Regions from separate parts of the Candidatus Enterococcus mansonii genome, predicted to be linked through region 1. Evidence: predicted binding sites of a transcription regulator. Region 1 holds the regulator's gene; each other region holds the start of a gene.
What was found. Region 1 encodes LexA, which represses DNA repair genes until DNA is damaged. Its sites were predicted from a motif close to CNAACANNTGTTNG; they were not measured.

Region 2: a site for LexA is predicted at 7,885-7,898, ahead of A5880_RS01855 (ATP-dependent DNA helicase). Genes of this name have one in related genera too.
Region 3: a site for LexA is predicted at 6,806-6,819, ahead of uvrB (excinuclease ABC subunit UvrB). Genes of this name have one in related genera too.

What each region holds. Positions count from the first base shown of each region.
Region 1 covers NZ_NGLE02000001.1:84,743-95,461, reverse strand. The annotation lists gene A5880_RS00385 (cation:proton antiporter) at 1-1,472, shown strand, start outside; gene A5880_RS00380 (ABC-F family ATP-binding cassette domain-containing protein) at 1,529-3,415, shown strand; gene A5880_RS00375 (thymidylate synthase) at 3,429-4,376, shown strand; gene A5880_RS00370 (dihydrofolate reductase) at 4,395-4,895, shown strand; gene lexA (transcriptional repressor LexA) at 4,946-5,566, opposite strand; gene A5880_RS00360 (DUF896 family protein) at 5,833-6,075, shown strand; gene tkt (transketolase) at 6,174-8,168, shown strand; gene A5880_RS00350 (glucosaminidase domain-containing protein) at 8,518-9,375, shown strand; gene A5880_RS00345 (4-hydroxy-3-methylbut-2-enyl diphosphate reductase) at 9,431-10,426, opposite strand; gene cysK (cysteine synthase A) at 10,605-10,719, shown strand, end outside.
Region 2 covers NZ_NGLE02000001.1:387,367-398,085, reverse strand. The annotation lists gene A5880_RS01890 (pyridoxal phosphate-dependent aminotransferase) at 1-1,077, shown strand, start outside; gene asnS (asparagine--tRNA ligase) at 1,126-2,424, shown strand; gene A5880_RS01880 (hypothetical protein) at 2,623-3,531, shown strand; gene murC (UDP-N-acetylmuramate--L-alanine ligase) at 3,717-5,054, shown strand; gene A5880_RS01870 (MaoC family dehydratase) at 5,223-5,705, shown strand; gene A5880_RS01865 (Bax inhibitor-1/YccA family protein) at 5,698-6,378, shown strand; gene argJ (bifunctional glutamate N-acetyltransferase/amino-acid acetyltransferase ArgJ) at 6,571-7,728, shown strand; gene A5880_RS01855 (ATP-dependent DNA helicase) at 7,927-10,314, shown strand; gene A5880_RS01850 (asparaginase) at 10,350-10,719, shown strand, end outside.
Region 3 covers NZ_NGLE02000001.1:653,865-664,583, reverse strand. The annotation lists gene A5880_RS03135 (L-cystine transporter) at 1-861, shown strand, start outside; gene A5880_RS03130 (MBL fold metallo-hydrolase) at 937-1,746, opposite strand; gene A5880_RS03125 (VOC family protein) at 1,886-2,257, shown strand; gene trhO (oxygen-dependent tRNA uridine(34) hydroxylase TrhO) at 2,563-3,504, shown strand; gene A5880_RS03115 (amino acid ABC transporter ATP-binding protein) at 3,704-4,441, opposite strand; gene A5880_RS03110 (amino acid ABC transporter substrate-binding protein/permease) at 4,443-6,602, opposite strand; gene uvrB (excinuclease ABC subunit UvrB) at 6,878-8,872, shown strand; gene uvrA (excinuclease ABC subunit UvrA) at 8,984-10,719, shown strand, end outside.

The sequences.
Region 1 (10,719 bases):
TGTTAATTAAACGACAAGTAGTTTTAATATTGGAAAAAGCTTCAGCTAGGGATGTGACAGGCTATTTATTGTTAGAATTATTGTTACCGTTTTTAGCTTATATGGTTGCTGAATTGTTTCATGTCTCAGGAATTATCGCTGCAGTTGTAGCAGGTGTTATGCAGGCAGCAAGTTTTAAAAAAGTATCATTGTTTGAAGCGGAGCTGTCTAGCGTTTCTGAAAGTACTTGGAACACACTAACATTCACATTGAATGCCCTTGTTTTTCTTTTTTTAGGTATTGAGTTGTCACAAGTGTTTTCGCCTATTTGGAATAGCGAAACCTATTCTAATAGTTTTTTGATGGTCGTTGTTTTATTGCTTAGTGCAACATTATTCATTGCCCGCTTCTTCTCAATTGTTGTCATTTACAGTGTGAGAAAAGGGATCAAAAATCTCTGGAGTGCAATGAATGAAATGCTGATTTTGACATTTGCTGGTGTAAAAGGAACCGTCAGTTTGGCCACTATTTTTATTTTACCATTAACGTTGAATGGGCAAGCTTTTCCAGAACGATCGTTGTTACTCTTTATCACTGCTTGTGTGATCTTAGTCACATTAGTAGGAGGAATCGTTGTTTTACCTTTCCTAACGGAGTCAGATGAAATTGAAAGCTATAATACAGAAGGAATTTCCTTGCTTCGAGATGTAATTGAAAAGCTGAAAAGAATCAATCATGAAGATCCTCAAGTCGAAATGAATGTTGTGATCGAAAACTACCAAGATCGTATGAAGGAATTATATATTGAACAATTGCCTTCTGATCAACGTCAAGAAGTCCAAGAATTAAGAGCGTTAATCGTTTCGATTGAAAGGGACGGTTTGGAAGAAAGTTTCCGACAAAAAGAAATTGGTATTGAAGGGTATCGTTTGTATGAACGTTTGATTTCTAGAATGGAACGATCAATTGCAAGACAATTACTGTCAATTATCGGTTTTTGGTTGTTATTTGCTCGACAAATCATCGCTTTTTTTGTCCATCCTAAGATTGTTTTTGCAAGAAAAGATGAAGAAAATCGTAGAGAGTTTCGAAAAGAAGAACTAGAAAATGTACGACAGGTATTTTTACAGAATACAGAAGTTATTCTAAAAAGTTTGGATAATTTAAAAGGTGTTTATGATGATGAAATCATCCGTTTCTTTATTGATGGACGATTACAATTTGCTCAACGCCTAGAAGATGGAACATTTATAGATTCTTTTATTGTTCGTTCTCAATCGAATTATGTGAAAGAGCTATTGATTGGTTACCAAGAAGAGCGTAAAGCCATTGATGAATATGAAATTGCTGAAAAGATATCTTCTTTAGAAGCGAATGAATATCGTAAAAATGTGAATCTATTAGAATCGTATTCAATCAATGACGTTTCTAACACTATTCCATTTAAGGAATTAAGCAAAAAAATAAAAAAGGAAGCTAGTGAGGAGAACTAGCTTCTTTTTTTCAGGTTTTTTTGATACAATAAGCAGGATGAAAAGGGCGTGAGTAGATGAAAGAATTAAAAGTAAATGAATTAACTAAAACGTATGGCGAGAAAACTTTGTTTGATCAGATTTCTTTTCATATTCATGATAAAGATCGCATTGGATTAATCGGCACTAACGGAACAGGTAAAACAAGTTTATTATCTATCCTAGCAGGGAAAGATAGTGGGGATGGAGATGGAGCGTCTGTATTACAACCAAATGAGTACCAAATTGGGTATCTTTCTCAAGACCAAGAATTTGATCCAGAGCTGACAGTAGTTGAAGCTGTTTTTCAAGGTGAGACACCTATTATTCAAGCAGTAAAAAATTATGAACTAGCATTGCTGGCTTTGGCAAATGATGGGAACAGCGAACAAGCGCAAAAACAATATACACAAGCGGAAGAACGAATGAATCGAGAAGACGCATGGACAGCAGATACAGATGCTAAAATTATTCTGCAAAAATTGGGTATCGAAACACTGCATAAAAAAATTGGTGAGTTATCTGGCGGCCAAAAAAAGCGGGTTAGTTTGGCGCAAGTACTAATTGAATCTCCAGACTTGCTATTGTTAGATGAACCGACAAATCATCTGGATTATGAAGCGATAAATTGGCTTGAAAGTTTTTTGAATAGTTATCGCGGTGCAATTTTAATGGTCACCCATGATCGCTATTTTTTAGACCGCGTAACTAATCGGATTTTTGAATTGTCTTTTGGAAAATTGTATGAGTATAAAGGAAATTACGAAGCGTATATCTTGGCAAAAGCAGAACGCGAAAGAGTCGAGCTGGAACAAGAAGATAAACGTAAGCAGTTATACAAACAAGAGCTAGAATGGATGCGTGCAGGCGTTAAAGCTCGTGGAACAAAACAACAAGCCAGACAAGACCGTTTCCAAGACTTGAAAGAAAATCTGCATCAAGTCAATCAAAAAAGTCAGCTTGAAATCGACGTGGCCACACAAAGATTAGGGAAAAAGGTTTTAGAAATCAAAAATGGACATTTTCAAATTGAAACGAAAACGATTTTAAATGAATTCAATTTACTTATTCAAGCGAAAGACCGAATAGGTATTACAGGTAAAAATGGCGCTGGAAAATCTACATTATTGAATATATTGGCGGGACGTTTACAATTAGATAGTGGAATATATTCTATAGGCGAAACTGTCCGACTTGCTTATTATACACAGCAAAACGAGGCAATGGACCCAAACCAGCGAATGATTGCTTATCTGCAGGAAGCTGCAGAACAAGTACAGCGGACAGATGGAACTAACATTAGCGTAGCTGAGTTGCTGGAACGTTTTCTTTTTCCCCGTTTTATGCATGGTACGGTGATTGGTAAACTATCTGGAGGCGAAAAACGACGATTGTACTTGCTAAAATTATTAATTAGTCAGCCGAATGTGTTATTATTGGACGAGCCGACAAATGACCTAGATATTGATACATTGACTATATTAGAAGATTACATTCAGACTTTTAAAGGCGCTGTGATTGCCGTTTCTCATGACCGTTATTTTTTGGATAAAACAATGGAGAAGTTACTTGTTTTCAAAGGAAATGGACAAATCACAACCTATTTTGGCTCAATGAGTGATTATTTGATGGAACAAAAAGAACAACTAAAGCAAACAATCAAAGCTGATACAAAGCCGATAAAAGTTGTTGAGAAAAAAGAAAAAGTGAAATTGACTTATATGGAACAAAAAGAATGGGAGACCATTGAGTCAGAGATTGGTGAGCTTGAGGAAAAAGTTGAAGAACTTACAGAGGAAATGAATCATCAAGGAGACGATTTTACCAAATTACAAGAATTACAATCCGAATTAAATCATGTAGAGCAAATCTTGGAAGAAAAAATGGAACGCTGGGAATATTTAAGTGAATTTGTAGAAAACTAGGAGGCAATAATAGATGGAAGAAGCTTACTTGGCATTAGGTCGTACTATTTTAGAAAAAGGTCACTTGAAAGGAGATCGTACGGGGACTGGAACTCGAAGTATTTTTGGTCACCAAATGCGTTTTGATCTATCAAAAGGATTTCCTTTACTAACAACAAAAAGAGTTCCCTTTGGCTTAATCAAAAGCGAGTTGCTATGGTTTTTAAAAGGCGATACAAATATTCGTTATCTTTTACAGCATAATAACCATATCTGGGATGAATGGGCTTTTGAACGGTATATAAAAAGTGACGATTATCAAGGACCTGATATGACAGATTTTGGACATCGAGTATTGACAGATGAACTCTTTAAGGAACAATATGAAAAAGAACATGAAACATTTTGTGAAAAGATTTTGATTGACGAATCATTTGCAGCAAAACACGGTGAATTAGGTAATATCTATGGTGCACAATGGCGTCATTGGGAAACAAAAGACGGCAGCTTCATTGATCAGTTAAAAAATGTGATTAAAATGATTAAACAAACACCTGATTCTCGTCGTTTGATTGTTTCGGCATGGAATCCAGAAGATGTGCCGTCCATGGCCTTGCCGCCTTGTCATACAATGTTTCAATTTTACGTCAATGATGGGAAACTGAGTTGCCAGTTGTACCAACGCAGCGGTGATGTGTTTTTAGGTGTTCCATTTAATATTGCCAGCTACGCCTTATTAACACACTTAATTGCTCATGAAACAGGCTTAGAGGTGGGAGACTTTGTTCATACGTTAGGAGACGCTCATCTTTACAACAATCATATTGATCAGATGAACGAACAGTTGACTAGAGAGATCCGCTCATTTCCAACGCTAAAATTAAATCTAGAGAAACAATCTGTTTTTGATTTTGAAATGGAAGACATTATTATTGAAGGGTATGATCCTCATCCTGCAATCAAGGCGCCAATTGCCGTTTAATTTGAAAGGAGCACTCCAATGCTAGCAGCCATATGGGCGCAAGATGAACAAGGGACAATTGGTAAAGATAATCAATTACCTTGGCATCTGCCAAATGATTTAAAGTTTTTTAAACAGATGACTGAAAATAACACGATTGTTATGGGGAGAAAAACGTTTGAAGGGATGGGGGCAAGCCCCCTACCTAATCGTCAAACGATTGTTCTCACGAGCGATCCAAGTTATCAAGCGAATGGCGTAAAAGTTTTTCACACAGTTGATGAGGTAGTGAAGTATGCAGAAGCCTTTTCCGGAATTACTTTTATCGCAGGTGGGTCAGCTGTTTACGAGGAATTTTTACCTTATTGTGATGTCTTATATCGTACAGTTATTTTCTATACGTTTGAAGGAGATACACAATTTCCTGAGGTTTCTTGGGATGAGTGGACGATGATCAACCTCAGTGAGGGAGAGCGTGACGAAAAAAATCAATATCCTTATCAGTTTGAAACTTATCAAAGAAAAGTTGCGATTGAATAAAAATTTGGAAAAACAAAAAACATACCAGAATAGTATGTTTTTTTGTTTATTTAAATATGATTGCGGTATAAGCCAACAACTTTCCCTAAAATACTTACATTTTCTAATATAATTGGTTCTAAAGCATCATTTTCTGGTTGTAAGCGAATATGATCAAACTCTTTAAAGAATCGCTTGCAAGTAGCTTCATCCTCGTCGGTCATAGCGATAACGATATCTCCATTTAGAGCGGAAGCTTGTTTACGAACAATCACCTGGTCACCATCAAGGATGCCGGCGTTGATCATACTTTCACCTCTAATCGTTAACATAAACAATGTATTTTCTTCTGATTTTAAATCGGGTGGAAGTGGGAAAAAGTCAGAAGCTTCCTCAACTGCTAAAATCGGTTCTCCAGCTGTAACCACTCCTAACATAGGAATCACTGTCGGTTGGACACCGATTCGTTCAAGACCTTCTGGGGTAAGCTCGATGGCTCTTGGTTTAGTAGGGTCACGTAAAATCAATCCTTTTTTCTCTAAACGTGCTAAATGTCCATGAACAGTGGAGGTAGAGGAAAGATCTACTGCTTTTCCAATTTCCCGAACAGTGGGGGGATAGCCTTTAAGTTCAACTTGCTCATATATATATTTTAGTACTTCAATTTGTCTTGTGTCTGTACGTTTCACCAAAACCCGCACCTTCTTTCGCTTTATATTTCTAGTGTACCATAATCCTACTTTGAAATCAAACAAGCGTTCGTGTTTTTTTAAAATGTCATTTTTTACAGAAATAAAAGAGTGGAGGAAGGTGTATTTCGGTTGGAAAGCTTGGATATTCTTTGTTTTTAGTTGGAATATAGTTGTTTTTTTCGTGTTCATCTTATAAGATAAGACTTGGAAGTAAACTTGTACAATTTTACAAGTTCATTTTGCTTTTAAACATAGGGAGGATAAGTATGTTATCATCAGAAAAAATGAATCGCATCAATGAACTAGCTAAAAAAGCGAAGGAAAAGCAATTGACAGAAAAAGAAAAAGAAGAACAAAAAGTCCTTCGTCAGGAATATTTAGCTGCTTTTAGAGGTGGAATGCGTCATCATATTGAAGGAATGAAAGTTGTTGACCCTAAAGGAAATGATGTAACTCCAGAAAAATTGAAAAAGATTCAAAAAGCAAAAGGTTTGCATAACAGAAAATAATTTTGGTTTTTTTTACTAAAAGTAATTGCTTTCATAAACGAAATAAGCTAAAATATAGTTAATAAAGGTAAAAAAAACCTAAATAGGAGATGATTTTTTTGTTCGACAACACTGATCAGTTAGGCGTCAACACGATTCGCACATTAAGTATCGAAGCAGTTCAAAAAGCAAACTCAGGTCACCCAGGCTTACCAATGGGTGCTGCCCCAATGGCTTATGCACTATGGACAAAACACTTAAAAGTAAATCCTAAAACATCAACAAATTGGGTCGATAGAGACCGTTTTATTCTTTCAGCGGGACATGGGTCAGCAATGCTATACAGCTTGCTTCACTTAGCCGGCTATGGTGTAACAATGGATGATCTGAAAAGTTTCCGTCAATGGGACAGCAAAACTCCTGGGCATCCAGAAGTGCATCATACAGATGGTGTTGAAGCAACTACAGGGCCTTTAGGTCAAGGGATTGCGATGGCTGTTGGTATGGCGATGGCAGAAGCGCATACAGCGGCTGTCTACAATCGTGATAGTTTCCCTGTCATTGATCACTACACGTATGCATTATGTGGAGATGGTGACTTGATGGAAGGTGTTTCTCAAGAAGCTAGTTCAATGGCTGGACATATGAAATTAGGCAAACTGATTGTGTTATACGATTCAAATGACATCTCTTTGGATGGACCGACATCAAAAGCCTTTACTGAAAATGTAGGTGCTCGCTATGAAGCATACGGTTGGCAACATATTTTAGTAAAAGATGGCAATGATTTAGAAGAAATTTCTAGAGCAATTGAAGCTGCAAAAGCTGAATCTGATAAACCAACATTGATTGAAGTCAAAACAGTCATTGGTTATGGTGCACCGAAAGAAGGAACATCTTCTGTTCATGGCGCGCCAATCGGAGCAGAAGGAATTACTGCTGCAAAAGCTGTTTATGGTTGGGATTATCCAGATTTCACAGTTCCAGAAGAAGTTGCTGCTCGCTTCAAGGAAACAATGGTCGACGAAGGCGGCAAAGCTGAAGATAAATGGAATGAAATGTTTGAAAACTATACAAAACAGCATCCTGAATTAGCAAAACAATTTCAGCAAGCTTTCGCTGATGAGCTTCCTGAAAATTGGGATAGCGAGTTGCCAACATATGAGGTAGGATCAAGTGCGGCTAGCCGTGTTACAAGTAAAGAAACGATTCAAGCGATTTCGAAAGCTGTTCCAAGTTTCTGGGGTGGTTCTGCCGATTTATCAGCATCTAATAACACAATGGTTGCAGCAGAAAAAGATTTTGAACCTGGACAATATGAAGGGCGCAATATTTGGTTCGGTGTTCGTGAATTTGCAATGGCAGCTGCAATGAATGGGATTCAATTACATGGTGGTAGTCGTGTGTACGGCGGAACATTCTTTGTTTTTACCGATTATTTACGTCCGGCAGTTCGTCTAGCTGCTATTCAACATACGCCAGTAACTTACGTACTAACACATGATTCTGTAGCTGTTGGAGAAGATGGTCCAACACATGAACCTGTAGAACAACTAGCAAGCATTCGCTGTATGCCTGGTGTACAAGTGTTACGTCCAGCAGATGGTAATGAAACTGTTGCTGCTTGGAAAATTGCGATGACAACAAAAGATGCCCCAACAGTTTTAGTTCTAAGTCGACAAAACTTACCAGTAATTGAAGGGACTAAAGAAAAAGCAGATGAGTTTGTTCAAAAAGGTGCGTATGTAATTTCTCCGCAACAAGGTGGGAAGCCTGAAGGGATTTTAATTGCAACTGGCTCAGAAGTCAACTTAGCCATCGAAGCTCAAAAAGCACTTGCTGAACAAGGTAAAGACGTTTCTGTTGTTTCAATGCCAAGTTTTGATTTATTTGAAAAACAAACAGCTGACTATAAAGAATCTGTTTTACCATCAGAAATAACAAAACGAGTAGCAATTGAGGCAGCATCACCATTTGGATGGGAACGTTATGTAGGCACAGCAGGTACAACTGTAACAATTAATCACTTTGGTGCTTCTGCACCTGGCGATTTAGTATTGAACGAATTCGGTTTTACAACTGAAAACGTTGTTTCAAAATATAACAGTTTGTAAACTAAAAAAGGACGGCTAAAAGCTGTCCTTTTTTTTAATTTTATCTGTTTCTTATAATATTAGGTTTTTAAGAAATAAATGTAATGAAATTGAAATAATAGAAAAATTTAACAATAAAATGAAAGATTTTTTAATAAAAAAGCTGTGATTGTGTTTTTGTATTGAAAAATCAATGAATAACCTACAGTATGTCAAAACATTAAAACAAAATTTCAGTAATCAATAAAACAAACATTTCATCAAGATTACACCAGTTTTAAAAGTTAAAGTTTAAAGGCTAAATAATTGTTTATAAAAAGATCCCCTAGTAGAATAATGGCATGATGTTCTATCGAGGAGGAGCAAAAGGATGGAAGAGAAAAAAACAAGAAGTAGTAGGCACCAGCATAAAGAACGTGTGATCAGCAGTAAGAAAATTGCAGCTGCAGTAGGAACTTCGCTAGTTTTTCTTCCTGTTGCAAGTAATTTATTACCTATAAGTGTACAAGCAGAACAACAAGGAGCAGCGTCTCAACAAGCATTTATTGATTCTATCGCCTATTCAGCTGCTTCAGTTGCAAGTGCAAATGATTTATATGCATCTGTAATGATTGCTCAAGCTTTACTTGAAAGTAGTTATGGTACATCTGGTTTGGCTGCGGCACCGAACTATAATTTATTTGGTGTGAAAGGTAGCTACGGTGGTCAAACAGTTTATATGCCTACCTCAGAATACTTAAATGGTGAATGGGTTACAGTGAATGAACCATTTAGGAGTTATCCATCATACGCTGAATCGTTCCAAGATCATGCCAACGTTCTTAGAACAACAATGGCATCTAGCGGAAATTATCACTACTATGGCGTTTGGAAGAGTAACACCTCAAATTATACAGATGCTACTGCAGCTTTAGCTGGACGCTACGCTACAGATCCTAATTACGCCAGTAAATTAAACTGGCTGATAGCGACATATAACTTAACTGATTATGATTGGGGTACCCCCGACAGCGCATCAACAAGTGGGAATACAACATTTGACTTAACTGCGCTTGGGCAAAGCAGTGCCAGTGTAGCAAATGCTAGTGGTACTACTTATACGGTTGCTTCTGGGGACACTTTGTGGGCGATTGCAGAAAAGAATGGTCTTTCAGTAGACCAACTGATGACACTTAACGGTTTGTCAGCTGAATTGATCACAGTAGGCCAAGTTTTACAAATTGCATAAAATTTAAACTCTCGAAAATCAACGTCATATGTGACAATGATTTTCGAGAATTTTTTTATCTTTTTCCAGCGCGTAATTCTTCTAGACGACGTTGTCGATTCTTAGTTAAATCTTTGATTCTTGGTCTAGGCAGAATCGCTTCAGCAGTTGTTGTTGAGCTTTGTTTGTAAGTAGTTGTATCATGTTCATCGAAATTCTTCAAATATTCAATGACTTCACGAACAATTTGCGTAGGCGTTGAAGCTCCCGCTGTCACTGCGATTTGATTGACGCCTATCAACCAAGCAGGATCAATTTGTGATACGTCAGAGATTCGATGTGCTGGAACGTTTGCTTGTTCGATAGACACTTGAGCTAAACGATTACTGTTATTACTTTTCGGATCACCTACAACGATGGTCAAATCACATCCTTGAGCTTGTTCAACGACTGCTTCTTGCCTTACTTGAGTTGCTTTACAAATGTCTTTGTGAATAAGAACATGAGGATATTTCTCTTGAATGGCATCCATTAAGTCACTAACATCCCATTGACTCATTGTTGTTTGGTTTGTTACAAAGATTTTTTTAGCATCGAGTGTTAAATTAGAAATTTCTTGCGCATTAGACACTAGATGAACATGTTCTGGAGAAACGCCAAGTGCGCCTTCAGGTTCAGGGTGATTTTTCTTTCCGATGTAGATAATTTCATAGCCTTCAGAAACTTTTTCGGCAATTAATTCATGTGTGATCATTACATCTGGACACGTAGCATCAATCACAGTTAAGCCTTTTTCGATTGCTAATTCTTTTACTTTAGGTGATGTTCCGTGAGCAGTAAAAATTACTGTTCCGCGATCAACTTTCGATAAAATTTCTTCACGATTTTCCCCTTCTAACGTATGAATACCAATGCTTTCAAACGCATCAGTAACATGTTTATTATGCACGATCATTCCTAATATGTAGATCGGACGAGGTAAGGTTTCATCTAAAGAGGCATTTCTAGCAATGACCATAGCGTCTACGACACCATAACAATAACCTCGTGGGCTGATATTTATAATTTTCATTTATGAGTACTCCTATTTTCATTTTTAAAGACTCTTCTACTATACAATACTTTTATTAAATTTGTTTAAAGAGTGCCTATCAATTAGCTTACAATAGCAAAACGATAGCCAGATGGCTTTATATGAGCTATTATAAAATAAGAAAATGACAGAAAAAATGAAAATGGAGGAATGTGTGATGGCCCAAATTTTTAATTCAGTTACAGAATTGATTGGTAAAACCCCTATTGTAAAATTAAACAACTTAGTTCCTGCTGGTGCGGCTGACGTTTACGTAAAACTAGAATATTTTA
Region 2 (10,719 bases), 300 kb from region 1:
GAACCAGATTTTACTACACCTAAAAATATTCAGCAAGCAGCAATTGAAGCAATAAAAAGTGGCAAAGCTAGCTACTACACGCCATCTGGCGGCATCAAAGAATTAAAAGCAGCAATTATTGACTATATTGGTCGTTATTATCAATTAGATTATCAGCAAAAAAATGTTATCGTGACAGACGGAGCCAAATTTGCGTTATATTTACTTTTTCAAGCGGTATTAAATCCTAATGATGAAGTCATTATTCCGGTGCCTTACTGGGTGAGCTATGGAGAACAAGTTAAATTAGCTGAAGGTGTTCCTGTCTTCATCACTTGTGATCAGGAAAAAGAATTTAAAGTGACCGTAGAACAACTAGAACAAGCCAAAACACAACAAACTAAACTATTGATTTTAAATTCTCCATCTAATCCAACAGGAATGATTTATTCAAAAGAAGAATTGCAAAAAATCGGTGAATGGGCTGTAGCCAATGATGTTTTAATTGTATCAGATGATATTTATGGTAGACTAGTTTACAATGGATCAACGTTTACGCCAATCGCAACATTATCTGAAGCGATTGCCAAACAAACAATTATTATTAATGGTGTTTCTAAAAGTTATGCCATGACTGGTTGGCGTATTGGTTACGCAGTTGGGAATGAAAAAATCATTGCTGCGATGAATGATATCGCGTCTCAGTCAACGAGTAATCCAACTGCGGTTAGTCAGTATGCTGCAGTGGAAGCTTTAAATGGCGACCAAGAAACAGTAGAAATTATGCGTCAAGCGTTTGAAGAACGTCTAAATACAATTTATCCTAAGGTTGCTGCATTACCTGGATTTAACATGCAAAAGCCGCAGGGGGCATTTTATTTATTTCCAAATATCAAAGAAACCTTAGACATTTGCGGATACACGGATGTGACAAAGTGGGTGGATGATTTATTGGAAGAAGCCCAAGTAGCTTTGGTTACAGGTGCTGGTTTTGGAGCGCCAGAGCATGTTCGAATCAGTTATGCCACTGATTTGTCGACGCTGGAAGAAGCTGTGAAACGCATTGCAGCATTTATCGAAAAAAAATCAATAAAATAAAACACTTAATTCGGGATAGGTAAAAAAGAAATGAACGGAGAGACGATTGTGGAACAAATTCAAATTATCGATTCAAAAAATCATGTAGGCGAAACAGTAAAAATAGGTGCTTGGATCGCCAACAAACGCTCAAGCGGAAAAATTGCTTTTTTACAATTACGTGACGGAACTGCTTACTTTCAAGGGATTGTCGTAAAAAGTGAAGTGCCAGAAGAAGTTTTCCAGTTAGCAAAAAGCTTAACGCAAGAAACATCTGTCTGGATCACAGGTGAAATCAGAGAAGATAGCCGTTCTAAGTTTGGCTATGAAATTGGTGTCACAGGAATTGAAGTGATTGGTGAAAGCCATGAATACCCTATTACACCAAAAGAACACGGAACAGACTTTTTAATGGATCACCGTCATTTATGGTTGCGTTCATCACGTCAGCATGCCATCATGCAAATTCGTAACGAAATTATTCGTGCAACTTACCAATTCTTTAATGACAACCACTTTGTTAAAATCGATCCACCAATCTTAACAGCTAGTACGGCTGAAGGAACGACAGACTTATTTGAAACCAATTATTTTGATCAAAAAGCATACCTTTCTCAAAGTGGACAATTATACATGGAAGCTGCCGCTTTGGCATTTGGTAAAGTGTTCTCATTTGGACCGACTTTTAGAGCTGAAAAATCGAAAACACGCCGTCATCTAATAGAATTTTGGATGATCGAACCAGAAATGGCTTTCATGCACCAAGAAGAAAGTTTGGAAGTGCAAGAGCAGTACGTGGCTTTCCTTGTTCAAAGTGTTTTGGATAACTGTGATTATGCACTGGATGTTTTAGGACGTGACAGAGAAGTACTGAAAAAATATACTCAATTGCCATTCCCTCGTATTTCGTACGATGAAGCAGTTGAATTGCTTAAGAAAAATGGTTTTGATGATATTGAATGGGGAGATGACTTTGGCTCACCGCACGAAACATTTATCGCGAACTCATTTGATCGACCAGTATTTATCTTAAACTATCCAAAAGCAATTAAGGCCTTTTACATGAAGCCACATCCAACTCGTGATGACGTCGTGATTTGTGCTGATATGATCGCTCCAGAAGGCTATGGAGAAATTATTGGCGGTTCCGAACGAGCAATCGATCATGATTACTTAGTGGAACAAATTCGCAATCATAATCTAGATGAAAAAGAGTATTCTTGGTATTTAGATTTAAGACGTTATGGTTCTGTGCCACACTCTGGATTTGGATTAGGACTAGAGCGTACGGTGACTTGGTTAGCTGGTATTGAACACGTTCGTGAATCCAGTCCATTCCCACGTCTATTGAACCGTATTTATCCATAGAGATTCTAAAAAGGTAGTTGATCAGAGCTTTTGCTTTGTTCAACTACTATTTTTATGAAAAAGAATCAAACATAGCAGTTGAAATTATTCCCTATGTTCGTTTATTATTGTAATGTAAAGAAATGAATGAGAAAATAAAGTAAATTGTTTAGAAATACGCTATTCTGTGGTAGAATTGACAGAAAGTACAAAAAAGGAATGACTCGAATGGAAAACCCAACCCAAGTGAAAAGAAAACATTTTCGTTTTCCAGCTTATGATGATGAATTAGGTGTAAAATTAACTTCTGAAAATAAACGAACACTGTTTCAAGATGAGCCTGTGTTGACTAAAGCAACGACACAAACAAGTCAAAGTGCACCCGTAATTGATCCAATAACAGTGCAACCTGTTTTACCAAAACAACCCACTCAAACAAACAATCATCATTTGACCCATAGTCAAGAGCAGATGGAAGAATTAGCTCGTCATAAATCTAATCTGCCTAATTATATGATGACGCACAATAAACCAAGTTCACCAAAACAAAAAACAAATTTATTTGGCAATCTGCCTAAAAGAAATTCTTATGGTTTTGGTTCTCAACAATCACCAAATAAAAACAAAGCAGCATTCTCAAAAGATTTTACTTATGAGACGCGCTCTTATTTTGTTCCAAAGTACATTCCAGCTTCTGTTATTCCAGAAGAACAAGCGCCGACTTTGACAGAGCAAGAATTGGCACAATCAATGAAAAAGGATCAAAGTTCATATCTACTTTTTGATGATGAACCAGCAGCGTTCCAAGTGAAAGGCGATGAAGATCCTACTGTTCAAAAATTTAATATTCCTAAAGAAACGCCTGAAATTCCTGTGACAAGACGTCAATACCAACAGATTAAGCCAGATATGGAGCGTTTTGGTAAAGAAGAAGATCTTAGTCATAGCTTACCCCGCTCACGTAAAGAGTTAAAGACTGCCAAAGAAAATGCCAAAAGTCAGACAGCGTATGGTCAAAAAGTTGCAGAAGCTGAGCAAGAAAAAAAACGAGGGATTTTAGATAAGCCTTTAAGCGGTATTATTGAAGATTCAAGTATGGAATTAGAAAATAGCAAGTATTTTAGCTAAAACATAATCGATTGGGACAGAAGGACCTACCTTTGATAGAGGAGGAGACTTCTGTCCCGCCCTTTGTTTGAAACATAAATTTTTAGTTGATTATTTCATAAATTTATATGATAATGAGTTGCACATATCGTAAAAGTGTTTAAAAAAGCTACGTTTTATATAGATATTAAGAGAAGAGGATAATAATGAGCAATCAAGAAAATAAATTACATCATTTTGTTGGAATCAAGGGTTCAGGGATGAGTTCGTTGGCACTTGTATTGTTTGAAAAAGGCTATCAAGTTCAAGGATCGGATGTAGATGAATACTTCTTCACGCAACGCGATTTAGAAAAAGCAGGCATTAAAATTTTGCCTTTCAATGAGGATAATATAACAAAAGACATGATTGTTATCGCAGGAAATGCTTTTCCGGATAGTCATGAAGAATTAGTTCGTGCAAAAGAACTGGGCGCTGAAATCGTTCGTTATCACGATTTTATTGGACGTTTTATTCAGCCTTATACAAGCGTTGCTGTCACAGGCTCTCATGGAAAGACAAGTACGACAGGTTTGCTTTCTCATATATTGACAGGAATTGCGCCAACGAGTTATTTGATTGGGGACGGCACAGGTCATGGAGACCCAAATGCAGAATTTTTTGCGTTTGAAGCCTGTGAGTATCGTCGTCATTTTCTAGCGTATTCTCCAGATTATGCGATTATGACCAATATTGACTTTGACCATCCTGATTATTATAAGAGCATTGAAGATGTATTCTCAGCTTTCCAAAAAATGGCTGTTCAAGTGAAAAAAGGAATTTTTGCGTACGGTGACGATAAATACTTACGTCAGTTAAAAGCAGATGTGCCGATTTATTATTATGGATTGACTGATGATGATGATATCCAAGCAAAAAATATCAAACGGACAACCCAAGGATCTTCTTTTGATGTATATCACAACGACCAGTTTGTGGGACACTTTGTTTTACCAGCTTTTGGGCAGCACAATATCATGAACGCTTTAGGTGTGATTGCTGTTGCTTACTTTGAAAAATTAGACATGACCAAAGTAGCCGAAGAAATGTTGACATTTGAAGGAGTGAAACGTCGTTTTACTGAGAAAAAAGTGTCTGATATGATTATCGTAGACGATTATGCACATCATCCAACTGAAATTATTGCGACAATTGATGGTGCGCGTCAAAAATACCCTGATAAAGAAATTATTGCGGTGTTTCAGCCTCACACATTTACACGTACGATTGCGTTGATGAATGAATTTGCCGAGGCATTAGATTTAGCGGATTCTGTTTTCTTATGTGATATTTTTGGTTCTGCCAGAGAACAACAAGGCGATGTGAAAATTGAAGATCTTGGTCAAAAAATCACCAAAGGCGGTCAAGTGATTAAAGAAGAGAATGTTTCTCCATTATTGGATTATGAGCATGCTGTAATGATCTTTATGGGTGCTGGTGATGTTCAAAAATTCGAACAAGCGTATGAAACGCTATTAAGTAATACAACAAGAAATGTTTTATAAAATACAGCTGAATTAAGTGGCTAACAGGTTATATTCGTCTCTTGATTGGAAAAAAGGCAGAAAAAAGCACCTTCTTTGGAAATATGCTTTTTTCTGCCGATTCTTTTTAGCTTGCCTTTTACTGTCATTTTGGTACAATTATCTTATCATTAGTGGAGGTGTACTAATTTGAATATCGGAAAACCGAGAAAATTAGGCAAAACCATCGAAGATATTGAGGAAGGCGATTCGCTGTCTTTAACCGAATCGATCGAAGATAAAGATTTACTTCTTTATTTGGGCTTAACCAACGATGCCAATCCTTTATATATCCAACATGATTATGCCCAAAAAACAGAATATGGCAAACCAATCGTGCCATCGATCATGCTGATGGGAATCATCACTAGCGCGATCTCAAAACATTTACCAGGACCAGGCTCTCATGTCGTGAATTTTTCGGTAAACTTTGTGGAACCTGTTTTTCATTACGAAACATTAACCTTTCAATTTGAAGTAATCAAAGTTGATAAGATGAAAGATGTGGTGACGATTTCGATTGAAGCAGTCAATGAAGAAGAAGATCGAGTTCTTGATGCGGTCGTAATGGTTCAGCCACCGCAAGTCACATTAGCTGAATTAGAAGAGAAAGAAGGAAATATAAATGAATAATGGAGCAGTAGTAAATGCTGGGATAAATAAGTTTTATTCAAAAATTTATGCATTTTTAGCAATGGGAATCGGTGTTAGTGCGTTAGTGTCGTATCTCATCTTGAATGTTTTTCCAATTGTTTTAGTTACATTGTTGAATTCAGTTCCCTTGTTTTTTGGTTTATGGATTTTACAAATCGGTTTAGTTTTATTCCTAGGTCTGAAAGCACAGAAGAATCCAACCTTGGCTATCAGCGGCTTCTTAGTCTATTCTATCTTGAATGGAGTAACGATTTCAGCAACATTATTGATGTATGCTCAAGCAACTGTGGTTAGTGCGTTTGTCAGTGCTGCAGCAACATTTGGTGCAATGTCATTAGTTGGAATGTTTACGAAAAAAGATTTGTCAGCGATGGGACATGCAGCGTATAGTGCGTTGATCGGAATCATCATTGCCATGGTAATCAATTTCTTTTTCCTACGTAGTAGTGCCGTTTCGTTTTTCATTTCTATCTTGATGGTTTTGATTTTTGCAGGGATTACAGCTTATGACAATCAAAGAATCCGCCAAGTTTACAACGAAACAGGGGGACAAGCAGGAACAGGGATTGCGGTCTTTTTCGCTTTACAATTATATCTTGATTTCATCAATTTATTTATCGCTTTCTTACGTATCTTCGGTAAAAATAACTAAGAGTAGTTTTAAACAACATCTAGAGAAATTTAGATGTTGTTTTTTTGCATTTTTTTAGCTTTAAAATGAATAAAAATACTTAAATAAGTTTATTTGTGTTTAAATAACCGTTGACTATTATTGCTATATCATTTATACTTTTAGAAAATTACTGATGATTTGCCAACAATAAAAAATGAGAAGGTGTCGTTTATGGGAGCGTATGGAGATGGTCCAAAGGGATTTAAATTTTATGGTGGGCATGTAGGGATTAAAAAAAGAAAAAAAGACTTTGGGTTAATTGTGGCTGATGAACTCTGTCATGCCGCCGCTGTGTTTACAAAAAATACATTTTGCGGTGAGTGTATTCCAATTGGAAAAGAAAATATCAAAGATGGACAGTTGCAAGCGATTGTTGTGACGAGTGGGATAGCTAACGTGGCTACAGGGGAAATTGGTAGACAAAATGAGTATAAGATTATGCATCAATTATCTAAAAAATTAGACATTGAAGCAACCAATATTTTACCTTCTTCAACAGGATTAATCGGACCACAATTACCAATTAAGACTATTGAAGACTTTTTAAGCAACCAACCGATTAAATTAACAAAAAAATATGAAGACTTTGCTCAAGCTATATTGACGACTGATAAGCGGACAAAAGTACGAACAGTGAAGATTGGTGAGGCAACAATGTTAGGAATCGTCAAAGGTTCAGGAATGATCGAACCAAATATGGCAACGATGTTGGCCTATGTTTTAACGGATGCAAAAGTAAGCAAAGAAACAATCTATCCAATGTTAAAAGAAGCGGTTGACCAGTCCTTTAATACAATCAGTATTGATTCAGACACAAGCACAAGTGATACAGTGGCGTTTTTAGCGAATGGGCATTACGAAGTGAAGGAAGAGCAGATACAAGCAGCGCTCAATCAACTATGTAAAGAGTTGGCATTAGATGTGGTAAAAGATGCTGAAGGAGCGACGAAGACAATGTTTGTTACTGTGAAACAAGCAACAAGTAAAGAGCAAGCTCGATTTGGTGCTAAATCGGTTATTAATTCACCTTTAGTAAAAACAGCGTTATTCGGTCATGATCCAAATTGGGGACGAATCATAATGGCTTTAGGAAAAACGCAAGGTTTAATATTTGATCAAGATAAAATAAATATATCATACGGTGATTTACCAATTTTTTCGAATAATCAAGAAGTGAAGCAAAATCTTCCTCTAATCGAGCAATATATCAAAAATAATGAAGATGTCTATCTAACGATCGATCTTCAACAAGGGACTGAAAGTTTTCAAGCAATTGGCTGTGATCTAAGTTATGAATATGTCAAAATCAATAGTGATTACGCCACTTAAAAGGATAAAACGAGGGTTGACTCAGAAATGTCTAATTGTAAGAGCAGACAAGGTGTTGCTTTTGTAGACTGATTTATTTAGCTTTTATGTGACTAGGATTTGACTCGTAGAGTGATTCCTTAGTCACATTTTAGTTTTCTCGCCTCTTTTATTTTACGAATGTATGTTCTATAATAGAAGAGATGGGTGGGATCATGAATGAAAACAAGGCAAAAAATTGCTGTTCGTAGATTAGTTGAGTTTATTTTACGTAAAGGAAGTATTGATTCTAGACATACAAGTGAGCATACTGCTCAGGAAGGTGCCAAGATTCATCGGAAATTACAGCAAGCAGCCAGTGGAAATTATCAAAAAGAAGTGAAATTAGCAATCAACATAGAATTAAATCAGCAAACATACATAATTGAAGGGCGAGCTGACGGAATTTTTTTCGATGAAAATAATCGAACAGTCATTGATGAAATTAAAACATCAGAACCCGCATTTTCCGAATTATCAGAAGAACAGGTGGAAATGTTTTGGTATCAGGCAATGTGCTATGGCCATATATATTGTCAACAAGAAGACCTAGAAACGATCACTTTACAGTTGACCTATTACCAGACAACCACGAAAGAAATTACGCGACAAGACAAAGAATGTACAAGAGAAGAACTAAAGCAATTTTTTGATGAGTTAACTCAAAGCTATGAGCAGTGGTTGATTTTTAAAACGAGTTGGCGCAAACTTCGGAACCAATCATTAAAGAACTTAACGTTTCCATATGGAGCGTATCGTTCAGGGCAACGAGAACTTTCAGTCGCTGTTTATAAAACAATTTTAAGTGAACAAAAATTATTTGTTGAAGCGCCAACAGGAACTGGGAAAACGATTTCTACGTTATTTCCTACCTTAAAAGCACTTGGTGAGGAGCAAGCAGAAAAAGTTTTTTATCTAACGGCTAAAACCATTACCCGTCAAGTAGCCGAAGATGCTGTAGAAGCAATGAAACAAAAAGAAATGCATCTAAAAAGTGTTACACTAACAGCGAAAGATAAAATCTGTTTCTTGACGGAACGAAATTGTACGCCAGAAGCGTGTCCCTTCGCTAATGGTTATTACGATCGTTTAAACGAAGGCTTATGGGATTTACTAAATCATGAAAATCAACTGACCAGAGAAGTGATTGAGAGATATGCAAAAAAGCATACATTGTGCCCCTTTGAGCTATCATTGGATGTTAGTTTATGGTGTGATTTGGTGATTTGCGATTATAATTATTTATTTGATCCAGTTGTTTATTTACGCCGCTTTTTTGAAGATCAATCAGAGCCCAAAGAAACCATTTTTTTAGTAGATGAGGTCCACAATTTAGTCGGTCGCTCTAGAGAAATGTATTCAGCCGCTTTATCTAGAAACAAGCTATTAGCACTGAAAAAAATCATCGATAAAAACCAAACAAAATTTAACCGAGCCTTAAACAAAATAGACAAAGAATTTGCAAAAATCCAACAAGTTTGTGAGCAAGAGGGAACGCTCTTTTTGCATCAAAATGAACCAATTGATTCTTTAGTTAAAGCTGCTAATTCTTTAGTCGAAAAAATAAAAGAATGGTTACCTGAAAATCAGAACTTTGTTGAATTGGAGCAAGTGTTAGCTGTTTATTTTGAGTTGATGCATTATCTTAAAATCGGTGAAAGTTATGATGATCATTATTGCACCTATGTAAATTGCGAAAACTATGATATTATAATCAAGCAATTTTGTTTAGATCCCTCTTACCTTTTAGAGCAAAAACTAGATAAGGCCAAAGCCAGTATTTTATTTTCAGCAAGTTTAACGCCTTTGGATTATTACCAAGAAATTCTAGGTGGCACTCAAGACAGTTTGCGTTGCCGAATACCCAGTCCTTTTCCGAAAGAGAACCAATTGTTGTTGATTGAAAATCAGATACAAACAACATACAAAGAGCGGGCGCAAAGCTATGAAAAAATTACTGAAAGTATAACTGGAATGATCAAACAAAAAAAAGGGAATTATGTTGTTTTCTTTCCTTCTTACGCCTATATGGATAATGTCTATAAGCTATTTCAGCAAAAAAATCCGCAAATTAAAACAAAAATACAAGCAACCTTAATGAATGAAGCAGAGCGGGAAGCTTTTTTGCGCGACTTTATCTCAGAGCCAGATGATACTTTCGTTGGTTTTTGTGTATTAGGCGGTATTTTTTCAGAAGGAATCGACTTAAAAGGGACGCGCTTGATTGGCACAGCAATCGTGGGTGTTGGATTACCCCAAATGAATCATGAGCAAGAGTTAATTAAAGAGTATTATGATCGAGAAAAAAATCAAGGCTTTCAATTTGCCTACCAGATTCCAGGGATGAATAAAGTGCTGCAAGCCGCTGGAAGAGTAATAAGAGATACAGAAGATAAGGGAGTGGTTCTTTTGTTAGATCAGCGTTTTTCGTCGAATGCTGTTCGACGTTTATTTCCGCCTCATTGGAATCAAGTTCAGCAAGTCTCTTCTACTGAGCAAGCTCAACAACTAATGAAGCAGTTCTGGCAATCAATGGAATCGACTAATTACAAAGGAACGATCATTTAAATAATCAGGAAAATAGAACTATAGGAGGAACCAAAATGAAAACGATCTTAGTTTTACACACAGGTGGAACGATTTCGATGTCAAAAGAAGCCGATGGTAATGTTGCACCAAATCAGATGAATCCCTTACTGGATCAAGAAGCATTATTTGAAGGGAAAGTAAATTTAATCGTAGAGCCGATTTTTAACATCCCTTCACCTCATATGACACTGGAGAGGATGTTGGAACTCAAAGAGCGGATACAAAAAGCCTACCAAGAAAAGATTGATGGTGTGGTGATTACTCACGGCACTGACACGTTAGAAGAGACAGCTTATTTCTTAGATATTACATTAGAAAATCAGATACCAGTTGTTTTGACTGGGGCGATGCGCTCAAGTAATGAGATCGGAACAGATGGACTAT
Region 3 (10,719 bases), 570 kb from region 1:
GACTTTGCTGGAACTCGTCCAACAAGTACGATTGGTGTCGTGATTTTTGCGGCGTTTGTTGGTGTAGCCTACTTAGGTGTAAAAAGAAAAGCACCGAAAGAAGGAGAGTTTTTTGCAAATCTAATTGATAGTCTATATAAAATTACGATGCGTATCGTTACGTTGGTTTTACGTTTAACACCATATGGCGTGTTAGCATTAATGACCAATGTTGTAGCGACAAGCGATTTTGATGCTATTCTTAACTTAGGTAAATTTGTTTTAGCATCCTATACGGCATTGATTATTGTGATGCTTGTCCATTTATTGATCTTAGTTTTTGCTAAAGTAAATCCGGTGAACTACTTGAAAAAATCCTTTCCTGTATTGAGTTTTGCTTTTACTTCGAGATCAAGTGCAGGAGCATTGCCGTTAAATATTGAAACACAAACAAAAGCATTAGGTGTTGATGATGCAACGGCTAACTTTGCGGCAAGTTTTGGTTTGTCTATCGGACAAAATGGCTGTGCTGGCGTTTATCCCGCGATGTTGGCAACGATTGTTGCACCGTCAGCTGGAATTAATGTTTTTAGCATAGAATTCATTTTGATGTTAGTTGCGATTGTAACCATCAGTTCATTTGGTGTTGCCGGTGTTGGCGGCGGCGCAACATTCGCATCCTTGATCGTATTAGGTGCAATGAACTTACCCGTTGCAATTGTCGGTTTAGTGATTTCAGTAGAGCCATTGATTGATATGGCTAGAACAGCTGTGAATGTTAGTGACAGTATGGTCGCTGGTATCGTGACTAGTTCACGGATCAATGAATTAGATCGTGACATTTTAAATGATAGTAATTTAGTTATTGAAGAAAATGCGTAAAAGGTGATTCACCACTCTTCCTTAAAGAGTTGTAGAAAAGGAAACACGGATCTGTAAAGATCCGTGCTTCCTTTTTTAGTCCCATGCTAAGTGCATGCCGACACCAACTTCTTCAATTGGAATTCGGTAATGAATTTTAGCTTTTGCTTGGAAAGAAACACAGTGACAAGGATAAAGTGATTCAATGGAATGATCCTCAAAATAATCAATCGTTTTTTCTAATTGCAGATCATCTTCAAATAAATGAAAACCACCAATGATACTTTTGATTGTTTGGTTACCTGTTACTTTTTTAGCGTATTCACAGATATTGCTAATACCACTGTGAGAACACCCTGTAATGATGTAAATTCCCTCTTGTCCTTCATAAACTAAAGCCGAATCATCCAACACATAATCAGGCGTAAATGTTTCTGATATCAATGTTTGTCCAACTTGTTTGCGTGGTTCAAAGTCGACAAGTTGAGGGATTTCACCAAGAAAAGTGATGTTTTCTGAAAGTTTTATTGGTTCTTTAGTAAGTTGGACATCGTAGTGTTGTTGAAGTTCTTCCAAACTCACAGCAGATCCAATGACTAAATCATCGTCTTTTTTCGGAAAGAAGGCTAGTGGGTGGGCAATAATTTCTGGCTTTTGTTTAGTAAAAGCTTTAGCTATCGTATTTAATCCACCTGTATGATCGTTATGACCATGAGAGAAGGCAAGTTTCGTAACTTGAGATAAGTCGATATCTAGCAACGCAGCATTTTTAATAAAGACATCACTATAGCCTGTGTCAAAAAGAATTTTTTCAGCGCCATCTTCGATATAAAAAGACAAAGCTGGTTCTCCATAATAATAATGATCGATATAAACATTGTTATCTACCAAAACAGTTAGTTTCATTTTTTTCTCCTTTTTAAAGCAAAAATATTTTCATAAAGTTTACCATAAGATATGATAGAAAGTATATAATAGAAATGAGTTATTGAATGTTTAATAATAACAAGGATGATCATTAATAGTCTAAAAGAGGAGAGAAAAGATGTTTACAAATCAAATCAAAATAATGTTATACGTAACAAATGTAGAAGAATCAAGTCAATTTTGGCAAAAAATCGGTTTTGTAGAGAAAGAAAGAGATGCTGTGGATGGAACATTAGTTGTGGAAATCGCACCTAGTGAAGGCTCAGATACAAGTATTGTTTTGTATGATTTAGAATTTATTCAACAACATTCTCCAGAAGTTGCTGGAAACACGCCGTCGTTGATGTTTTTTGCAGATGATGTAATGGAATTATACAAAAAAATGAAAGATGCTGGTGTAAGAGTTGGTGAATTAGTTCAATTGCCAACTGGGTTGGTTTTTAATTTTGCTGATAATGATGAGAATTATTTTGCAGTATCTGGGCAATAAAATCACTTGTTTAAGCTAGTGATTTAAATTAAAAAAATGTTGGGACCAAAAGTAACTCCATATGATTTTTAGGAGTTCAACGATGCTGTCCCAACTTTTTTATTTTTCTAAGGTTTTTAAATTAGATAAAGATTGGGGATTCTTTTGTTATCATTTGTTATTGATTTGTGTAAAAATCCACAAGCAAATAGCTCGCTTTTCATATTTCTTTTTTTATATACTTAGCACGTATGAATAGAAAATGAGAGCTGTCATGAGATTAATCAAACAATTCGGCAGTTTCTAAGAAAAAGGAGAAAGATATAATGGATTACCGTGTATTACTTTATTATAAATATACGACATTAGAAAACCCAGAAGAATTCGCTAAGGAGCATTTAGCGTTTTGTAAGTCGTTGAATTTAAAAGGTAGAATTTTAGTGGCGAATGAAGGGATTAACGGAACCCTTTCAGGAACCATTGCAGAGACTGATGCATATATGGAAGCGATGCTAGCTGATGAGCGTTTTAAAGACACGTATTTTAAAATAGATGAAGTAGCAGAAAATGCTTTCCACAAAATGTTTGTTCGTCCAAGAAAAGAATTAGTCTCTTTGAATTTAGAAGAAGATGTGAATCCCTTAGAAACAACGGGTAAATATCTAGAACCAGTAGAATTTAAAGAAGCTTTATTAGATGAAGATACAGTTGTCATTGATGCAAGAAATGATTATGAGTATGATTTAGGTCATTTTAGAGGCGCGGTTCGTCCAGATATTCGCAATTTTAGAGAGCTACCTCAATGGATTAGAGAGAATAAAGAGCAATTTATGGATAAAAAAATCGTTACCTATTGTACAGGTGGTATTCGTTGTGAGAAATTTTCCGGCTGGTTACTAAAAGAAGGATTCGAAGATGTTTCCCAGCTTCATGGAGGAATTGCCGTGTATGGGAAAGATCCAGCGACAAGAGGCGAATTATGGGATGGAAAGATGTATGTCTTTGATGAACGGATTAGTGTAGAAATCAATCATGTTGATAAAAAAGTCATCGGTAAAGATTGGTTTGACGGAACGCCTTGCGAACGTTACATTAACTGTGCCAATCCATTCTGTAATAAACAAATCTTAGCTTCAGAAGAAAACGAAGCTAAATATCTTGGCAGTTGTTCAGACGAATGTCGTCATCATCCTGCAAATCGCTATGTGGCAAAAAATGAACTAAGCGAACAAGAAGTAGCTGAAAGACTTGAAGCTATTGCAAATTAAATAACTAAACAGAAGTATATTTCTAAAAGCAGTGCTTCTGTTTTAGCGTTATAGCCCAGAACAATCAGTTTTGTTCTGGGCTATTTGATAGAAACCAAGTGAAAAATAGAATAAAGCCAGCTAAAAAGAATAGATTGACTAAAATAAAATGTGTAATAAAAAAATGAGAACGCTAAATGGTCCTCATTTTTTATTTAAGTTAGATATTCAAAACTTTATCCAAGAAATCTTTGGTTCGCTCATTTTGCGGATTTTCAAAGATTTGTTGTGGTGTGCCGTCTTCTAAGAAATTTCCACCATCAATGAACATTACACGATTCGCTACTTCTTTAGCAAAGCCCATTTCATGCGTTACAATCACCATCGTCATTCCTTGTTTAGCTAATTTCTTCATTACGTTTAGTACATCACCAACCATTTCAGGATCAAGCGCTGAAGTTGGTTCATCGAATAACATAATGTCTGGATTCATTGCTAAAGCACGAGCGATTGCGACACGTTGCTTTTGTCCACCAGATAAGGAGTCTGGATAGCTGTCTTTTTTATCGGCTAAGCCAACTGTTTCTAAAAGTTGAATGGCTTTTTCTTCTGCTTCTTTTTTGGAAAGGCGACCTAAATCTGTTGGTGCCAATGTAATATTTTCAATGATTGACAAATGTGGAAACAAATTGAAGTGTTGGAATACCATTCCGATATGTTGACGAACTTTGTTAATATTTGTATTTTTATCGGTTAGATTTGCACCATCAATAATAATATCACCGCTTGTTGCTTCTTCAAGCTGATTCAAGCAACGAAGAAACGTACTTTTTCCTGAACCAGAAGGACCGATGACGCAAACAACATCGCCTTCTTGTATTGAAACATTGATATCATTAAGAACGGTATTTTCCCCATAAGTTTTTACTAAATGTTCTACTAAAATTTTTTCAGCCATATTATTTCACCTTCTTTTCTAAAACTTTCGCTAATTTCGTCAAAGCGGTAATCAAGATTAGGTACATCATTGCAATTACAAAGTAAACCATTGTACTTTGTAAGTTTCTTGCGACAATGATTTTCCCTGTTTGCAATAACTCGATCAATCCAATCGCGGATAGAATCGTTGTATCTTTTAGAGAAATAACAAATTGATTGACGAAAGATGGAATCATAATTTTGATTGCTTGAGGTAGTATGATTTTTTGCATTGTACGGTTATAGGAAAGACCTAAACTGCGTGATGCTTCCATTTGACCAACTGGTACGGCATTAATCCCGCCACGTACGATTTCAGAAATATAAGCACTGGCGTTCAATGTAAGGGTAATAATTCCTGCAAGGAAGACTGGAATATTGAATCCTAAAATCCCTGGTAAACCGAAGTAGATAAAGAAGGCTAACACCATTAAAGGAATCCCGCGAATAATATCAACATAAACAGTAGAAATTACACGTAAAGCTTTCGATGGAGAAGCGCTAAATAATCCGAAGAGCACACCGACGATTAAGGCTAAAATAAATGAAATCAATGTCAATTGAATCGTCATCCACAATCCGCTTAAAAGTCGTTTCCAGTTGTTTTGGATCATGCCAACAAATGTTGATTCATCAACTTTGTTTTCAGAAGAACCATCTTTGACATATTTTCCAATGATTTTATCATACTCACCAGTACGTTTCAGTTCAGCTAGGCCTTCATTAAACATTTCAACTAATTCAGGATTTTTGCCTTTCTTAACAGCGAAACCGTATTTTCCACCTTCTTCACGTGGAATCGGTGTTGCTAATGGTTGTTTTTGAGCGACTCCATAACCAATTACTGGGTAATCGTCCATCATTGCATCAATTTCACCGATTTCAAGAGCGCTGTATAAAGCGTCTGTTGTATCTAGGTACTTAATTGAATAATCATATTTATTTTTATTTGCTTCAAGAAAATCAGCACTTTCAGTTCCGATTTTAGCACCGACTTTTTTGCCTTTTAACTCTTCATAAGAGTTGATTTTGTCGTTACCTTTTTTTACGGCAATTTGAATCCCGCTATTGAAATAAGGGGAAGAAAAATCAAATGATTTTTCACGTTCATCTGTAATCGTCATTCCAGCGATCATCCCATCGGCTTGACCGGATTCTACTGCTTGAACAGCTGAACTAAAACCAATAAATTTAAACTCAATATTAAAATCTTGCAGTTCAGCAATTCGGTTCACTAAATCAACATCGATTCCTTCGTATTTTCCATCAGCATTTTGAAATTCAAATGGAGCAAACGTGGAATCACTGGCAATAACATAGGTCTCTTTTTTCGGAGCAATTTTTTTCATTTTAGCGTCCGATTTAGATTCCGATTCTGTTCCAGTAGCAATGTATTTACTGATAATTTCATCATATTTACCTGATGCTTTTAATTTTTTCAATCCAGCATTGAATTTTTCGATCAACTCTTTATTTTGCCCTTTTTTAACAGCAAAACCATAAGAACTGCCTGTTTCTTTTTCTCCAACTAATTGGAGTTTTTGTCCATTAGTAATAGCATAGCCTAAAACAGGATAATCATCAAAAATAGCATCGGCTTCACCATTTTCAAGGGACTGATAAAGACCCGTAGCATCATCGAAGTTTTTAATTGTGTAACCATATTTTTCTTGATTTTTTTCTAAAAAAGTTGCGCTTTCTGTTCCAACTTTTGCCGCAACTGTTTTTCCTTTCAACTCTTTATAATTTTTGATTTTGTCGTTGCCTTTTTTGACAGCCATCTGTAAGCCGCTATCAAAATAAGGATCAGAGAAGTCGAATGATTTTTTTCGTTCATCTGTAATACTCATGCCAGCAATCATACCATCCACTTGATTTGATTGAACTGCTTGAATGGCACTGTCAAAGCCAAGAGGTTTTTGATTGACTTTAAATTCTTGATCTTTAGCAATCGCTTTAAGTAAGTCGATATCAATTCCGATATACTCACCCTTAGAATCTTGGAATTCAAAAGGAGCAAAAGTCAAATCAGTTCCTATATTATATGTTTTTTCCTCAGCCTGAGCAGACTGCCCAAGTGTAAATGTTAGTAGACTTGCCATCATTACAATGAATGAAAGTAAAAAGTGTTTCCTTTTCATAAAATACCTCCTATATTTGCATATTGGATAATTATATAGTAAAAAAAGGCAAAAGCACAAGTCATTGACTAAGATAAAGTTAAAAAAAACTGATTTTCTAACATCTTATGTAACGAAACCTGACATGGACGTTGTCGGAATTAAGCAAATATTAATCTATAATTTTTTTGAAAATGCGTATACGCATTTTATTCTAAAACTAGCGAAAATATGTTCGGTATGGTAAAATAATGACAGAAGTTTCGCTTAAGTAAAAATTAAGAGGAGGAGAATAAATGATAGAAAGAGAGACCTCCAATACATTTGACTTAGTATCAAAATATAAGCCAGATGGAGATCAACCAGAAGCCATCAAAAAATTAGTTGAAGGTGTCGAAGGTGGCGAAAAAGCCCAAATTTTACTCGGTGCGACTGGAACAGGAAAAACTTTTACGATTTCCAATGTCATTACAGAAGTCAATAAGCCGACATTGGTCATTGCTCATAATAAAACATTAGCTGGACAGCTTTATGGAGAATTTAAAGAATTCTTTCCTAATAATGCGGTCGAGTATTTTGTTAGTTATTATGACTATTATCAACCAGAAGCCTATGTTCCCTCTAGTGATACATATATAGAAAAAGATGCTAGCATCAATGACGAAATTGATAAATTGCGACATTCTGCGACTAGTTCATTATTAGAAAGAAATGATGTAATCGTAGTTGCTTCTGTTTCATGTATTTTTGGTTTAGGTGACCCAAAAGAGTATAGTGAACAAGTTGTTTCCATTCGTGTTGGGATGGAAATGGATCGCAGCCAGTTATTAACCGATTTAGTTAATATTCAATTTGAACGAAACGATATTGATTTTCAGCGCGGTCGTTTTCGGGTGCGAGGAGATGTTGTTGAAATTTTTCCTGCCTCAAGAGATGAACATGCTTTAAGAGTTGAATTTTTTGGCGATGAAATTGAGCGGATTCGTGAAGTTGACGCATTAACAGGAGAAGTTATCGGGGAAACCGAACATGTGGCCATTTTTCCAGCAACCCACTTTGTAACCAATGAAGATCATATGGAACACGCCATTTCTCAGATTCAACAAGAATTGGATGAGCGGTTAAAAGTTTTACGTAGTGAGAATAAACTATTAGAAGCACAACGTTTAGAGCAACGAACGAATTATGATATTGAGATGATGAGAGAGATGGGGTATACATCTGGTATCGAAAATTACTCTCGCCATATGGATGGTCGTTCAGAAGGGGAACCGCCATATACCTTGATCGATTTCTTTCCAGATGATTTTTTACTGGTGATTGATGAATCCCATGTAACCATGCCTCAAGTTCGCGGTATGTATAATGGTGACCGAGCTAGAAAACAGATGTTAGTTGATTATGGTTTCCGTTTGCCTAGTGCGTTAGACAACAGACCATTACGTTTAGAAGAATTTGAAAAGCATGTGCATCAAGTTGTTTACGTTTCTGCAACACCAGGTCCATATGAGTATGAACAAACAGATACAGTGATTCCCCAAATTATTCGTCCTACAGGGCTGTTAGATCCATTGATCGAAGTTCGTCCAATTATGGGACAAATTGATGATTTAGTTGGTGAAATTCATGAGCGTGTCGAAAAAAATCAGCGTGTATTTATTACAACACTGACCAAGAAAATGTCAGAAGATTTAACGGATTACTTGAAAGAATTGGGAATTAAAGTGAAGTATCTCCATAGTGATATCAAAACGTTGGAGCGTACGGAAATTATTCGTGATCTACGATTAGGGGAGTTTGATGTATTAATTGGAATCAATTTACTTCGTGAAGGTCTGGATGTTCCTGAAGTGTCATTGATTGCGATTTTAGATGCAGATAAAGAAGGCTTCTTAAGAAGTGAACGTTCATTGATCCAAACAATTGGACGAGCTGCCCGAAACGCAGACGGAAGAGTCATCATGTATGCAGACAAAATAACCGATTCCATGCAAAAAGCAATCGATGAAACAGCGCGCCGTCGCTCAATCCAAGAAAAATATAATGAAGAGCATGGTATCGTACCGAAAACCATTATTAAAGAAATTCGTGAGTTGATCTCCATTACCAAGACGGACGAAAAAGGAGAACCATTTAAAATCGATAAATCTTATCACGAACTAACTCGTCAAGAAAAAGCTGATTTATTGATGAAACTAGAAAAAGAGATGAAAGATGCGGCTAAGGCATTAGATTTTGAAACCGCAGCAACATTAAGAGATACGATTCTGGAATTGAAAGCAGCGGATTAAAAAATAGCTTTGATATTTGATAGAAGTAAGGTTAGTTTCGATCTTAATATTCTTCAAGTGCTAAAGCACTAAGAATTGAAGGTCGGATCAACAAGCAAAAGGAGAGAAGTAATGGCAAATGATAAAATCGTCATTCATGGCGCACGCGCTCATAATTTAAAAAACATTGATGTTACGATTCCTCGTGACAAAATGGTTGTAGTGACTGGATTATCTGGTTCAGGGAAAAGCTCCCTAGCCTTTGATACATTGTACGCTGAAGGACAACGTCGTTATGTGGAAAGTCTTTCGGCGTATGCTAGACAGTTTTTAGGGCAAATGGACAAACCAGATGTCGACAGTATCGATGGATTGAGTCCAGCGATTTCAATCGATCAAAAAACAACAAGTAAAAATCCGCGATCAACAGTTGGAACAGTAACAGAAATTAACGATTATCTAAGACTGTTATTTGCTCGCGTTGGTCATCCAATCTGTCCTAACGATGGCACTGAAATCACTAGTCAATCCGTTGAACAAATGGTAGACAAAGTATTAGAACTGCCAGAAAAAACCAAAATCCAAGTGTTAGCTCCTGTAATTGTGAAGAAAAAAGGCCAGCATAAAAAAATCTTTGAAATGATTCAACGTGAAGGTTACGTTCGTATGCGTGTTAATGGTGAAACCTATGATGTTAGTGAAGCACCTGAACTTGAAAAAAACAAAAAACATGATATTGCGATCGTTATTGATAGAATTGTTGTTAAAGAAGGAATCCGTTCTCGTTTATTTGATTCATTTGAAGCGGCATTACGTTTGGCTGATGGATATGCGTTAGTTGATGTGATTGACGGAGAAGAGATGCTTTTTAGTGAGCACTATGCTTGTCCGTATTGTGGATTTACTGTTGGAGAATTAGAACCAAGATTGTTTTCTTTTAATGCCCCATTTGGCGCCTGTCCTGATTGTGATGGCTTAGGTATAAAACTAGAAGTTGATCGTGATTTAGTCATTCCAGATCCAACTAAAACGTTGCGTGAAGGAGCAATCGCACCGTGGAATCCGATTAGCTCTCAATATTATCCTCAAATGCTAGAACAAGCGGCAGACAGTTTTAATATTGATATGGATACGCCGTTTAGTGAGTTGCCTGAAGAGCATCAAGAGATTATTTTAAATGGCTCAGATGGTGAAGTATTCCACTTCCATTATGAAAATGATTTTGGCGGTATTCGTGATGTAGAAGTTCCATTTGAAGGTGTTTTAACTAACATTAAACGTCGTTACCACGAAACCAATAGCGACTTTACACGTGAACAAATGCGTTTGTACATGACTGAATTAACCTGTCAAACCTGTAAAGGGTACCGTTTGAATCCTCAAGCTTTGTCAGTCAAAATCGATAATACGAATATTGGTCAAGTAAGTGAGCTTGCCATTAAAAATGCGGTTCAATTTTTTGAAACGGTTAAATTATCTGAACAAGAACAAATAATTGCTAAACCAATCTTAAAAGAAGTCGAAGACCGATTGAACTTTTTAAAAAATGTTGGACTGGATTATTTAACACTAAGTCGAGCAGCTGGAACTTTGTCTGGTGGTGAAGCACAACGGATTAGGTTAGCTACCCAAATTGGATCAAACCTATCAGGTGTTTTGTATATTTTAGATGAACCATCGATCGGCTTACATCAGCGGGATAATGACCGCTTGATTGAATCTTTAAAGAAAATGCGAGATTTAGGTAATACACTGATCGTGGTTGAACATGATGAAGATACGATGCGAGCGTCAGATTATCTGATTGATGTTGGACCTGGTGCGGGACATTTAGGTGGAGAAATTGTTGCTTCTGGGACACCAGATGA